3 regions of the Pantoea phyllosphaerae genome follow, and region 2 is predicted to be linked to each of the others. Evidence: riboswitches for the same ligand, from Rfam matches in the RefSeq annotation. Region 2 holds a riboswitch; each other region holds the start of a gene.
The links. Region 2 has a riboswitch for thiamine pyrophosphate ahead of thiB (thiamine ABC transporter substrate binding subunit). Riboswitches for the same ligand answer to the same signal wherever they lie in the genome.
Positions count from the first base shown of each region.

Region 1 (4,217 bases), on a different contig from region 2:
TCAGCCGGTGCGCGAAGCCTTTATCAAGCTGGCAGAAGCGGGTCTGGTGCAGGTGTTGCCGCAGCGCGGCACCTTCGTGCGTAAAATTTCCGCACGCCGCGTCGCGGACGGCCGGTTTATTCGCGAAGCGGTAGAGGTGTCGGTGGTACGGCGCGCGGCGCTGGAGATTGAGCCGGTGGCGCTGTTGGCGCTGGAGCATAACCTCCAGCTGCAGAAGATGGCCGCCGCTCGCCATGACAGCCAGGCGTTTCTCAGCCTCGACGATGAGTTTCACCGCCTGATTGCCGAGAGCATCAACTGCCTGCTGGCGTGGGAGACGGTAGAGAATATCAAAGCGGCGATGGACCGCGTACGCTTTCTGACGCTGAGCGAGGTCTCGCCGCCGGACAGCCTGATTGAGCAGCACGAAGAGATCCTGTCCGCGCTGAAAAACCACGATGCCGACGCGGCCGAAGCGGCGATGCGGCGCCATCTGCAGGAGATGATTTTCTCAATTACGCCGATCGCCGAGCGCAACAGCGAGTGGTTTGAGTCGCTGTAACCCCGCCCCGCACATTGATAAAAAGGCCAGCACGCTGCTGGCCTTTTCTGTCTGTGACCTTTACCACCAGCGATGAAAATGGTGCACCGGCCCAATTCCCTCGCCCACTTCCAGCGTATCGGCCTGCATCAGCGCCTGCTGCAGCCAGGCCTTTGCCTCGCGCAGCGTGTTTGCCCAGCTGCTATGGCGCGGACGCAGCGCCGCCAGCGCGGCGGAGAGTGAACAACCCGTGCCGTGAGTATGGCGCGTATTGACACGCGGCGCGGTAAAGCGCTCCGCGCCGTCACGAGTGATGAGCCAGTCCGGGCTCTCGCTGTCGCTGAGATGGCCACCCTTCATCAGCACCGCCTGACAGCCAAGCGCCAGCAGCGCTTCCCCCTGCTCCAGCATCGCCTCTTCGCTGTGTGCTGGCGCGCACTCCAGCAGCGCCGCCGCCTCCGGCAGATTGGGCGTAATCAGCGATACCTGCGGCAGCAGCAGTTCGCGCACGCTGGCGATGGCATCGGGCGAGAGCAAGGGATCGCCGCTTTTCGCCACCATCACCGTATCCAGCACCACATAAGGGATAGCGGCTCGCTTCAGCTTTTCCGCCACGATCTGCACAATCGCGGTTTCCGAAAGCATGCCGATTTTCGCCGTGTCGATGCGCACGTCGCTTAAAACTGAATCTAGCTGTGCGCCAACAAACTCAGGTTCTATGCGATAGACCGACTGCACGCCGCGGGTGTTTTGCGCCACCAGCGCGGTAATGACGCTGGTACCGTAGGCGCCGAGCGCCGAAAAAGCCTTGAGATCGGCCTGGATGCCGGCGCCGCCGCTGGGATCGGTGCCGGCAATGGTCAGAGCGTTAATACGCTTCATGCGCGCGCCTCCTGTGCCAGCTGCCACAGGGCGTCGATAAACAGCGTGGCGCAGCTGCCGGGCGCGGCGATCTGCGCGGCGGCGCGCTCCCCCGCCAGCGCCATGACGCGGCAGGCGCTGGCGACGTTGTTCAGTCGGTCGCCGGGCAGGCTGCAAAAGGCCGCCACCACGGCGGAGAGCGCGCAGCCGGTGCCGACCACGCGCGTCATCAGCGCGCTGCCGCCAGGCACGCTTAGCGTCTCGGTGCCGTCAGTGATGTAATCGACCTCGCCACTGATCGCCACCAGCGTCTGATGTTGCCGCGCCAGCGCGCGCGCCGCCTCAAGCGCCGCCTCCGACTGGTGCTGCGTATCCACGCCGCGTCCGCCTGCGCCCTGCTGCGCCAGCGCGAGGATTTCAGAGGCGTTGCCGCGTATGGCGGCAGGCCGCAGCGTCAGAAGCTGCTGGCAGAACTCAGTGCGCAACCGCAGCGCGCCGACCGCCACTGGATCGAGTACCCAGGGCGTCTGCGCTGCGTTGGCGGCCTGTACCGCTGCCAGCATGGCGTCGCGGCGATCGCGCGTCAGCGTGCCGACATTGATCAGTAAGGCGTCGGCCATGGCGGCAAACTGCGCGGCCTCATCGGGATCGATCACCATGGCGGGCGAAGCGTTGAGCGCCAGCAGGACGTTAGCGGTCATATTCTGCACCACGTCGTTGGTCATGCAGTGCACCAGCGGCTGGCGCTGAACGAAACGGGCGAGAACGGGCGCGAAGTGCGCGTCGGAAAAGCGTTGAGGTTGGCGGATCATCATAACTCCCAACCGGCGAACAAGAAGGCGAATGCGGTCAGGCATCTGACTTCCCTACGCTGGCATTATCCAGATCAGGTAATACGGGTCTTTCTCAGCCTTCACAAAGAAGGGCACCCCGAGTCGTGTTGATTACATTTCTTTATCAATTAGTAGGTTACGCCAGGTCTCGTGCTGATACAAGATTGAACTTATGAATATTACATTTTACGCTGTACCTCACCTTGTACCTTCATTAAGGATGATTCTATGGCTACTGGTCATTTTCTGAGGATTGGCGACAAAACAACGTGCGGCGGTAGTATTCTTTCAGGTTCCCCAAATCACAGCTTTGGAGGGATTGCGACCGCGAGAAATGGCGATTCTGTCTCTTGTGGTAAAGATGGCAAGGTATACCATATCGCAGGTGGTATACCCACTTACTCGATTCATGGAGTTGCCGCAGCAGGTACTTTGCATAGCCGCAGTACATGCCCCTGTAACGCAAGTTTCATTTCGTCATTCCCAAATGCTTCCTATTGGGTCGAGGAAAAGAAAGCAGTTAAGGCTGTCCCTGTAGTTACTGCTGCCCCTTTAGCTGCTCCTGAACCTGCAAAAATTGCAGAGCCTGAACAACATGCACAAGCCGCTAAAAAGAAGGTAGAAGCAAAACGCGAACCAGTAGATCCTGGCTTCTGTGTACTTCCTTACGGTGCTGATACTGGAGCCTATGAAAGATATCTGTTCGAAAGTGAACCGCCAGCAGGAACACGCGAGCTTTATCGCTCTCTTAACGGGGCAGGTAAGGAATACAAAGCAGGTTCTATTCTGCTGGTTGTTGATCCTGAAAAACAGGACAGTGATCAAATCGCACATATGCAGGCTGCAAAACAACGTATTGATACAGCATTAGAACCGCTTACACATAAAGAAGCCAATTTCTTACATAACCACTATGCAACAATAGCTAACTTTAGCAACATCGCCGATAAAGGAATTGGCCTTGCTGCCGAACCTGTCGGGAAGTATTTCGAAAATATAGAGAAGATCCTGAAAGAAATTCAAGAAACATACAAAAATACTTACATGACCAGAGGGGCTTTAATTGGCGAACAGTTCCATGTAAAACGTGCTCAACTATTCAATGAACTTGATCGTGTACTTAAAGTCGGTTTCCTTAATAAAGGTATGAAACTCGGTGAGTACAGCAACTTAAAAAGTGCACTTGGTCTATCAACTAAATCGATAACTCATAAATGGAATGAGACAGGAATAAGTGATATTGATGGTTATGCTACCCATTTAGAACGAGCTGCAAAATATGTAACAGCTATGCGATATGTTGGTTATTTAGGAATTGGATTTAGTGCTCTGCATTCAATCAATGAAATTAATGAGGCTTGTTCTGTTGGTCGTGAAGATGAATGTACCAAAAAGAAATACACCGAAGTTGGTAGCTTTTCTGGTGGCATAATTGGAAGCATCGGAGGCGGAGCAATAGGCACAGGTATATGCACTGTAGTATTAGGTGCTTTGACAATAGAAGCCGCTGGGGCTGGTGCATTAGCTTGTGGTGTAATTCTTGGTACTGGTGGAGGTTATGTAGGCGGTGAATTCCTATCGGATCAAGGTGAAAATCTCGGTGAACTTATTTATAAAACGGTAGGTGAATAGTGGGCATCCTATCTGCGACATCAACACTATTGTGTATAGTCTTCGGATTTATCGCAATCGGGTATTCTGTTCTAAAAAACAAACAACATCTTTTGTTGTGCGATATTTTTAAAGAACGATTCGGTTATGTACCAGCAGGAATAATTCTTGCACAAGCAGGTGGGATATTCTTAACCTTCCAGAAAGATTTTTATTTCATCTTCCCATTCGTATTTAAAAAGGGAACTTTTCCGGTCAGAAATATGGATTCTGATCATTATGATTTCATCAAAGGTTTACCCAATGAAAAGGTATCATGGCTAAAAATTAAGTTTACTTTGTTTTTATTAATGGTTGTTTTATTTCTTTTTACTATCATAACTTCTCTCCTC
Region 1 covers NZ_JBPFDE010000001.1:193,889-198,105, reverse strand. Annotated here, with positions in the region: gene ACR6A7_RS00880 (GntR family transcriptional regulator) at 1-541, shown strand, start outside; gene thiD (bifunctional hydroxymethylpyrimidine kinase/phosphomethylpyrimidine kinase) at 602-1,402, opposite strand; gene thiM (hydroxyethylthiazole kinase) at 1,399-2,193, opposite strand; TPP riboswitch at 2,228-2,324, opposite strand; gene ACR6A7_RS00865 (PAAR domain-containing protein) at 2,443-3,846, shown strand.
Region 1: linked by a shared signal. The riboswitch ahead of thiM (hydroxyethylthiazole kinase) and the one ahead of thiB (thiamine ABC transporter substrate binding subunit) in region 2 are both predicted to bind thiamine pyrophosphate.

Region 2 (4,217 bases):
AAGTTTGCCCTTAATATGAGGCAGGAAAAACTGAGCGCTTTTCACAGGGAGTTCCTCTTTTATGTCCTCATCACGCCTTAAGCAGCAGTTCATCCGCCTGTGGCAAAGCTGCCAGGGGGAAAGCCAGCTGGTCACGCTCAGCGAACTGGCCGAACGGCTGCACTGCTCGCGTCGCCATATGCGCAACCTGCTGAATGCGATGCAGGAGGCGGGCTGGCTCACCTGGCAGGCCGAGGCGGGACGCGGCAAGCGCTCACAGCTCAGCTTCTGCTACACCGGCCTGGCGCTGCAGCAGCAGCGCGCCGAGGATCTGCTGGCGCAGGATCGTATCGATCAGCTGGTGCAGCTGGTCGGCGACAAGGCGGAGGTACGCCAGATGATCCGCGCCCATCTCGGCCGCAGCTTCCGCCAGGGCAAACATATTCTGCGCGTGCTCTACTATCGCCCGCTGCTTAACCTGCTGCCCGGCTCGCCGCTGCGCCGCTCTGAAACGCATCTGGCGCGGCAAATTTTTAACGGCCTGACGCGTATAAATGAGGAAAACGGGGAAGTCGAGGCGGATATCGCCCATCACTGGCAGGCGATATCGCCGCTGCACTGGCGTTTTTACCTGCGTCCGGCGATCCGCTTTCATCACGGCCGCGAGCTGGAGATGGCGGACGTCGCATCGAGCCTGGAACGCCTGCGCCCGCTGCCGCTCTTTTCCCATATTCGACGCATCGATTCCCCCGCGCCCTGGACGCTCGATCTCCATCTCAGCGAACCGGACGACTGGCTGCCGTGGCTGCTCGGCAGCGTCAGCGCCATGATCCTGCCGCGCGAATGGCCGCAAATGCGCGACTTCGCGCGGCATCCCGTCGGCACCGGCCCCTATCGCGTGGTGCGCAATCAGCAGAGTCAGCTGAAGATCGAGGCGTTTGACGACTATTTCGGCTTTCGCGCGCTGATTGACGACGTCTCGATCTGGGTGCTGCCGGAGATCAGCGACGAGCTGGTCTACTCCGGCGTGCGCCTCCAGGGCGCCGCCGAGGATGAAAAGTCGGAAGAGAGCCGCCTTGAAGAGGGCTGCTATTTTCTCCTGTTCGATCAGCGCTCCGCCCTGGGACGCGATGCCGACGTCCGGCGCTGGCTCTGCCATTTGCTGAACCCCATCGCGCTGCTCAACTGCGCCGAGGCGGGCTATCAGCGCTACTGGTATCCCGCTTACGGCCTGCTGCCGCGCTGGCATCATCGCCGCGACCTGACGCCAGCGACCAGGCCGCCCGGCCTGGAGAGCCTGACGCTGACCTGGTACAGCCAGCACGTCGAGCATGAGGGCATCGCCAATGCGCTGCGCCCGCTGCTGGCGCAGCACAACGTGCGGCTGATTACCCGCGCGGTCGACTATGACACCTGGCATCAGGGCGAAGCAGAAAGCGATGTCTGGCTCGGCAGCGTCAACTTCACCCTGCCGCTGGAGTATGCGCTGTTTGCCCAGCTCTACGAGATCCCGCTGCTGCACCACTGTCTGCCGCTCGACTGGGAAGCGGACGCCGCGCGCTGGCGCCGCCGCGCGCTGCCGCTCGCCGAATGGAGCAAGCGGCTGCTCGACGCGGACAGTTTGCATCCGCTGTTTCACCACTGGCTGCTGCTGGAAGGCCAGCGCAGCATGCGCGGCGTGCGGCTCAATACGCTCGGCTGGTTCGACTTTAAATCCGCCTGGTTCGCGCCGCCGACGCTGTGACGCTTTCCCCCTGGCGGCGAAATGTCTAGAATGAGCCGTTCTCAACGGGGTGCCTGCAAAAGGCTGAGAAAAACCCGTCGAACCTGATTCGGTTAATACCGACGTAGGGATTTGAGAGGCTGCTACGCTCAGATCCTTTGCGACTCATAACAACTCTCCCCAGGAGCGCAAAGTGGTTAAACAGATTCTCCCTCTGCTGATGTTGCTGTCCGTGCCGGCGCTGGCGGCAAAACCTGCCCTGACCGTCTACACCTACGACTCCTTCTCCGCCGAATGGGGCCCCGGCCCGGCGGTGAAAAAAGCCTTTGAAGCAGAGTGCAACTGCGAGCTGCGCTACGTGGCGCTGGAAGATGGCGTCTCGCTGCTGAACCGCGTGCGCATGGAAGGCAAGAACAGCAAGGCGGACGTGGTGCTCGGTCTCGACAACAATCTGCTGCAGGCGGCGCAGCAGACCGGCCTGTTCGCCAAAAGCGAAGTCGATCTCCATAGCCTGACGCTGCCGGGCGGCTGGCAGGATCAGACCTTCGTGCCCTTCGACTACGGCTACTTCGCCTTCGTCTACGACAAAACCCGTCTTAAAAACCCGCCGACCAGCCTGAAAGCGCTGGTTGAAAGCCCGGAAAAATGGCGCGTGATCTATGAAGATCCGCGCACCAGCACGCCGGGTCTGGGCCTGCTGCTCTGGATGCAGAAAGTCTACGGCGACAAGGCGCCGCAGGCCTGGCAGAAGCTGGCGCAGAAAACCGTTACCGTGACCAAGGGCTGGAGCGAAGCCTACGGCCTGTTCCTGAAGGGCGAAGGCGATCTGGTGCTGAGCTATACCACCTCGCCCGCCTATCACCTGATCGAAGAGAAGAAAGAGAACTACGCCGCCGCGCCCTTTGCCGAGGGCCACTATCTGCAGGTAGAGGTCGCGGCGCAGCTCGCCAGCAGCAAGCAGCCGAAGCTGGCGCAGCAGTTTATGCAGTTTATGCTGACGCCCGCCTTCCAGAACGCCATCCCGACCGGCAACTGGATGTATCCGGTGATTAAAAGCGAGCTGCCGGCAGGTTTCCAGACGCTGAGCGTGCCGCAAACCGCGCTGCAGTATAGCCCGCAGGAAGTGGCGCAGCAGCGCGCGAACTGGATCAGCACATGGCAACGCGCCGTCAGCCGCTAATCCCGCTCTGGATGGTGCCGGGCAGCGCCGCCGCGCTACTGCTGTGCGGCGTGGCGCTGCTGGCGTTCGGCGCGCTCTGGGCCAGTGCGCCGGCAGGCGACTGGCGTGGGCTGCTGCATGACAGCTATCTGCGCCACGTGGTGCGCTTCTCCTTCACCCAGGCGCTGCTCTCCGCCCTGCTGTCGCTGCTGCCCGCGATACCGCTGGCGCGCGCCCTCTACCGGCGCCGTTTTCCCGGCCGTCAGCTGCTGCTGCGCCTCTGCGCCATGACGCTGGTGCTGCCGGTGCTGGTAGCGGTCTTCGGCCTGCTAACGGTCTATGGCCGCGTCGGCTGGCTGGCGCAGCTCTGCCAGCTGTTCGGCGTCGACTACCGCTTCTCGCCCTACGGGCTGCAGGGCATTCTGCTGGCGCACTGCTTTTTCAACCTGCCGCTGGCGACGCGCCTGATGCTGCAGACGCTGGAGAGTATTCCAGGCGAACAGCGTCAGCTCGCCGCCCAGCTCGGGCTGCGCGGCTGGCACCTTTTCCGCCTGCTGGAGTGGCCCTGGCTGCGCCGTCAGCTGCTGCCGACCGGCGCGCTGATTTTTATGCTCTGCTTCGCCAGTTTCGCGACGGTGCTCTCGCTGGGCGGCGGCCCGCAGGCCACCACCATCGAGCTGGCGATCTTCCAGGCGCTGAGCTACGACTACGATCCCGGTCGCGCCGCGCTGCTAGCGCTGATCCAGCTCGCCTTCTGCCTGACGCTGGTGCTGCTGAGCCAGCGCTTCAGCAAGGCGATCCCGGCAGGCAGCGCGCAGCTGCGCGGCTGGCGCGATCCGCACGATTCGCGGCGCGCGCGCCTCGGCGACACCCTGTTAATCGCGCTGGCGCTGCTGCTGCTGCTGCCGCCGCTGCTGGCGGTTATCGTTGACGGGCTGCGCGGCGTCTCGGGCGGCGCGCTGGCGCAGCCGGCGCTGTGGCAGGCGACGCTGACCTCGCTGCGTATCGCCCTCGGCGCGGGCGCGCTCTGCGTCACGCTTACCCTGATGCTGCTGTGGAGCAGCCGCGAGCTGCGCCTGCGTCAGCGCCTGCTGCCTGCGCAGATGATGGAGACCAGCGGCATGCTGATCCTGGCGATGCCGGGCATCGTGCTGGCGACCGGCTTCTTTTTACTCTTCAACGCCACCACCGGCCTGCCCGACTCGCCCGACGGGCTGGTGATCTTCGCCAACGCGCTGCTCGCCATCCCCTATGCGCTTAAGGTGCTGGAAAACCCGATGCGCGACAGCGCCGAGCGCTATTCGCACCTGTGCGCCTCGCTGGGGATCGCAGGCTGGAACCGACTGTGGCTCATTG
Region 2 covers NZ_JBPFDE010000014.1:55,164-59,380, forward strand. Annotated here, with positions in the region: gene ACR6A7_RS17110 (hypothetical protein) at 1-45, opposite strand, end outside; gene sgrR (HTH-type transcriptional regulator SgrR) at 62-1,723, shown strand; TPP riboswitch at 1,759-1,851, shown strand; gene thiB (thiamine ABC transporter substrate binding subunit) at 1,896-2,882, shown strand; gene thiP (thiamine/thiamine pyrophosphate ABC transporter permease ThiP) at 2,858-4,217, shown strand, end outside.

Region 3 (4,217 bases), on a different contig from region 2:
GCATGGTGGTAGCGATGCGCGCCACGCGATGCTCCACCAGCTTGAGAGAGGGATATTCGAGGATCACCAGGGCGGCACGCGTGACCGCCCCTTCCTGCTCGAATCCGACATCGGCGCCGCCGATAAAACGCGGCGGCAGAACGTCGAAATCATCCTGCCGCACCACCTCTGCAGCGCGCTGAATTTGCTCCGCGCGCAGTGCAGCAATGTCCATACTTACTCCTGATGATATTGGCCTGAGAGACGATGTACCGCCTCGACGAACACGCCCGCATGCTCTGGCGGCACATCCTGATGGATACCATGTCCCAGGTTGAAGACGTGACCGCTGCCCGCGCCGAAGCCGTCAAGAATACCTGCGACTTCCTGCTCGATACGTGCAGCTGGCGCATAAAGCATAGACGGATCCATGTTGCCCTGCAGCGCCACTTTGTCGCCGACGCGACGACGCGCCTCGCCAATATCAGTGGTCCAGTCGAGACCGAGCGCGTCGCAGCCGGTGGCCGCCATCGCTTCCAGCCACTGTCCGCCGCCTTTAGTGAAAAGGGTAATCGGCACGCGGCGCCCTTCGTTCTCATGCAGCACGCTGTCGACGATTTTATGCATGTAGTGGAGCGAGAACGCCAGGTAATCGCGGCCGGTCAGCACGCCGCCCCAGGTGTCGAACACCATCACCGACTGCGCGCCCGCGCGGATCTGCGCGTTGAGATAAAGAATGACGCTGTCCGCCAGCTTGTCGAGCATCGCATGCAGCGTTGCCGGATCGGCATACATCATTTTTTTGATTTTGGTAAAAGCCTTGCTGCTGCCACCTTCGACCATATAGGTCGCCAGCGTCCAGGGGCTGCCGGAGAAACCGATCAGCGGCACTTCGCCGTTGAGGTTTTTGCGGATGGTGCGCACCGCATTCATCACATAGCCGAGTTCCTGCTCAGGATCGGGCACCGGCAGTTTGTCGACATCGGCGCGGCAGGTAACCGGGTTAGAAAAACGCGGGCCTTCGCCGGTTTCGAAGTAGAGTCCCAGCCCCATCGCATCGGGGATCGTCAGGATATCGCTGAAGAGGATCGCCGCGTCGAGCGGATAGCGGCGCAGCGGCTGCAGGGTGACTTCACACGCCAGTTCGGCGTTTTTGCACAGCGACATAAAATCGCCGGCTACGGCACGCGTCGCTTTGTACTCCGGCAAATAACGCCCGGCTTGTCGCATCATCCATACCGGCGTCATATCGACCGGTTGACGTAACAGGGCGCGCAGATAACGATCGTTCTTCAGTTCACTCATTTCAGGACTCTCTCAATTTCAGGCGCGTAGTGTAACACTTCTTACGCCTCGCTGCGGCAGATGGCGACGGTATCTTCGATTAGCCGGCGCGCCACAGTGCCCGGCGGCGGCAGCGGCGGCAGCGCGTCGTAGCGGTACCAGCCGGCGTCCAGCAGCTCTTTGTTATCGATTTGCAGATCGCCGCCATCATATTCCGCCATAAAAGCCATCATCAGCGAATGCGGGAAGGGCCAGGGCTGCGAGGTAACGTAACGCAGGTTTTTGACGCGGATGTTGCTCTCTTCCATCACCTCGCGCGCGACCGCCTGCTCCAGCGTCTCGCCCACCTCGACAAAGCCCGCCAGCACGGTATAGATGCTGTTGCGATGACGCGCATGATTGGCCAGCAATATTTCAGCGCCGCGTCGAATGGCGACAATAATGCAGGGCGCGATTTGCGGATAGTAGCGCTCGCGGCAGTGGCCGCAGAGACAGGCGTTTTCATGCTTGCTCAGATGCATTTCGTGGCCGCAGTAGCCGCAGAAGCGATGCGAGCGGTAAAACTCCGCCAGCTGCACGGCGCGCCCGGCAAGCTGAAACAGACCGGGCTCTTCATCAATCAGCTGACGCACCGAGAACATATCGCGATCGCGGCTCTCACACACCAGCCATACCGTTTCGCCCTGCCACTCGCCGACCGCCTGCGCCTTGCTGCCTGTAAGCTTGAACGCAGCGGCGCCGCCGTGAGGCAGATCGCCTTGCGGCAACCAAAGTTTCTGTTCATGGCTGACAATCCACCATCCAGCGTCTACGCTTGAGATCTCATGTTGCATCTAATCGTCATCCTTAGCGTCTTACCGATACGCTGAAGTCCTGATGTTAAGTGTGTAGACAAACAACTATACCCTAAATCGTCCAGCTTGCAGGCGGCACCAGGCCAGCCGCAGCGTGACGGGAAGGGAACTTTCTTTACATGGAGTCAGATATGCTTAACCAGTTAAACGTCCTGACCGAGCGCGTAGGTGGCAGCAACGAACTGGTAGACTCGTGGCTGGACGCCCGTCGCCAGCTACTTGTTTCTTATTACCACCTGGTTGGGCTGAAGCCTAACAAAGAGGCGCTCACAACGTTAGACGAGCAGGCGCTCGACAATTTTTGTCACGGTCTGGTCGACTACCTTTCTGCCGGTCACTTCAGCATTTACGAACGCATCATCAATGAGATGGAAGGCGACAGTCCAATGATTGCCGCTGCGCAGGTTTATCCGCCGCTGGAAGCCAACACCGAGCGCCTGATGCAGCTCTATGATGGCCACTTGCAGCAGTCCATTGACGACGATAACTGCGTTGATTTTCAGCTGGCGCTGTCGGAAGTCGGCGAAGTGCTGGAAGCGCGCTTTACGCTGGAAGATAAGCTGATCCAGCTTGCCTGGGATAATAGCCTGGTGAGCATAACAGCGGCCAATGACAGCAGCAGGCTGTCGCGTCCGGCTTAACATCAAGCAGTTGTAAATGGCTTGTTATTCTGCGCAAGCCCTTCTATGCTGAACGGGTTTTCGACTTTACCGTCAAAAACCCGTTTTGTTTTTTGTGCGATATGCACGGCGTTTTGCGTTTTCAGCGTAGAGTGCGCCGCCAGTTCACGCCCGGATAGCGCGCAGGGACGGGAGCATACTGAAGTATGTGACCGTCACGAGCACTGCCCAGGCGTGAAATGGCAAGCTAAGCCGCTTAAAACGTGAAATGAAATCTTGTCGGAGTGCCCGCAAGGGCTGAGACCGTTAATTCGGGATCCGCGGAACCTGATCAGGTTAGAACCTGCGAAGGGAACAAGAGTAAACATCATCAGTACGCTGGCGATTTTGCCTGCCGTTTCTGTTACTCCTTCCGAACTCCGGACAAGCAACGTTCCCCCTCAACAGGAAAATTGCTATGTCTATGACCAAAACCAACCGACGTGAACAGCGCGCCCAGGCGCAGGCCTTTATTGAAGCGCTTCAGAGCGGCGTCGCCTTTCCCAACTCGAAACGTATCTGGATCCAGGGCAGCCGTGCCGATATTCGCGTGCCGATGCGCGAGATCCAGCTCAGTCCGACGCTGCTCGGCGGCGATAAAGACCGTCCGCGCTATGAAGAGAATGAGGCGGTGCCGGTCTACGATACCGCTGGTCCCTATGGCGATCCCGATGCCGTTATCGATGTTCAGCATGGACTGGCAAAGCTACGCGCCGACTGGATCGCCGCGCGCGACGACAGCGAGACGCTGACGCACACCAGCTCGCGCTATACGCAGCAGCGTCTGGCCGACGACGGGCTCGATCATCTGCGTTTCGAGCGGCTGCCGCAGCCGCGGCGCGCCAAAGCGGGGCGCTGCGTTACCCAGCTCCACTATGCCCGTCAGGGCGTCGTCACGCCGGAGATGGAGTTTATCGCGCTGCGTGAGAATATGGGGCGCGAACGTATTCGCAGCGAAGTGCTGCGCCAGCAGCATGACGGCCACGGCTTCGGCGCGCAGCTGCCGGAAAACATCACCCCTGAGTTTGTACGTCAGGAAGTGGCCGCCGGACGCGCCATTATTCCCGCGAATATCAACCATCCCGAGTCAGAGCCGATGATTATCGGCCGCAACTTTCTGGTCAAGGTCAACGCCAACATCGGCAACTCGGCGGTCACCTCCTCTATTGAAGAAGAGGTGGAGAAGCTGGTCTGGTCGACACGCTGGGGCGCCGATACCGTGATGGATCTCTCCACCGGCCGCTATATTCATGAAACGCGCGAGTGGATCCTGCGTAACAGCCCGGTGCCCATCGGTACCGTACCGATTTATCAGGCGCTGGAAAAGGTCAACGGCGTGGCGGAGAACCTCGACTGGGAGGTGTTCCGCGACACGCTGCTGGAGCAGGCGGAGCAAGGCGTCGATTACTTCACTATCCACGCTGGCGTGCTGCTGCGCTAT
Region 3 covers NZ_JBPFDE010000025.1:16,186-20,402, reverse strand. Annotated here, with positions in the region: gene nfi (deoxyribonuclease V) at 1-214, opposite strand, end outside; gene hemE (uroporphyrinogen decarboxylase) at 217-1,284, opposite strand; gene nudC (NAD(+) diphosphatase) at 1,326-2,096, opposite strand; gene rsd (sigma D regulator) at 2,249-2,758, shown strand; TPP riboswitch at 3,008-3,108, shown strand; gene thiC (phosphomethylpyrimidine synthase ThiC) at 3,195-4,217, shown strand, end outside.
Region 3: linked by a shared signal. The riboswitch ahead of thiC (phosphomethylpyrimidine synthase ThiC) and the one ahead of thiB (thiamine ABC transporter substrate binding subunit) in region 2 are both predicted to bind thiamine pyrophosphate.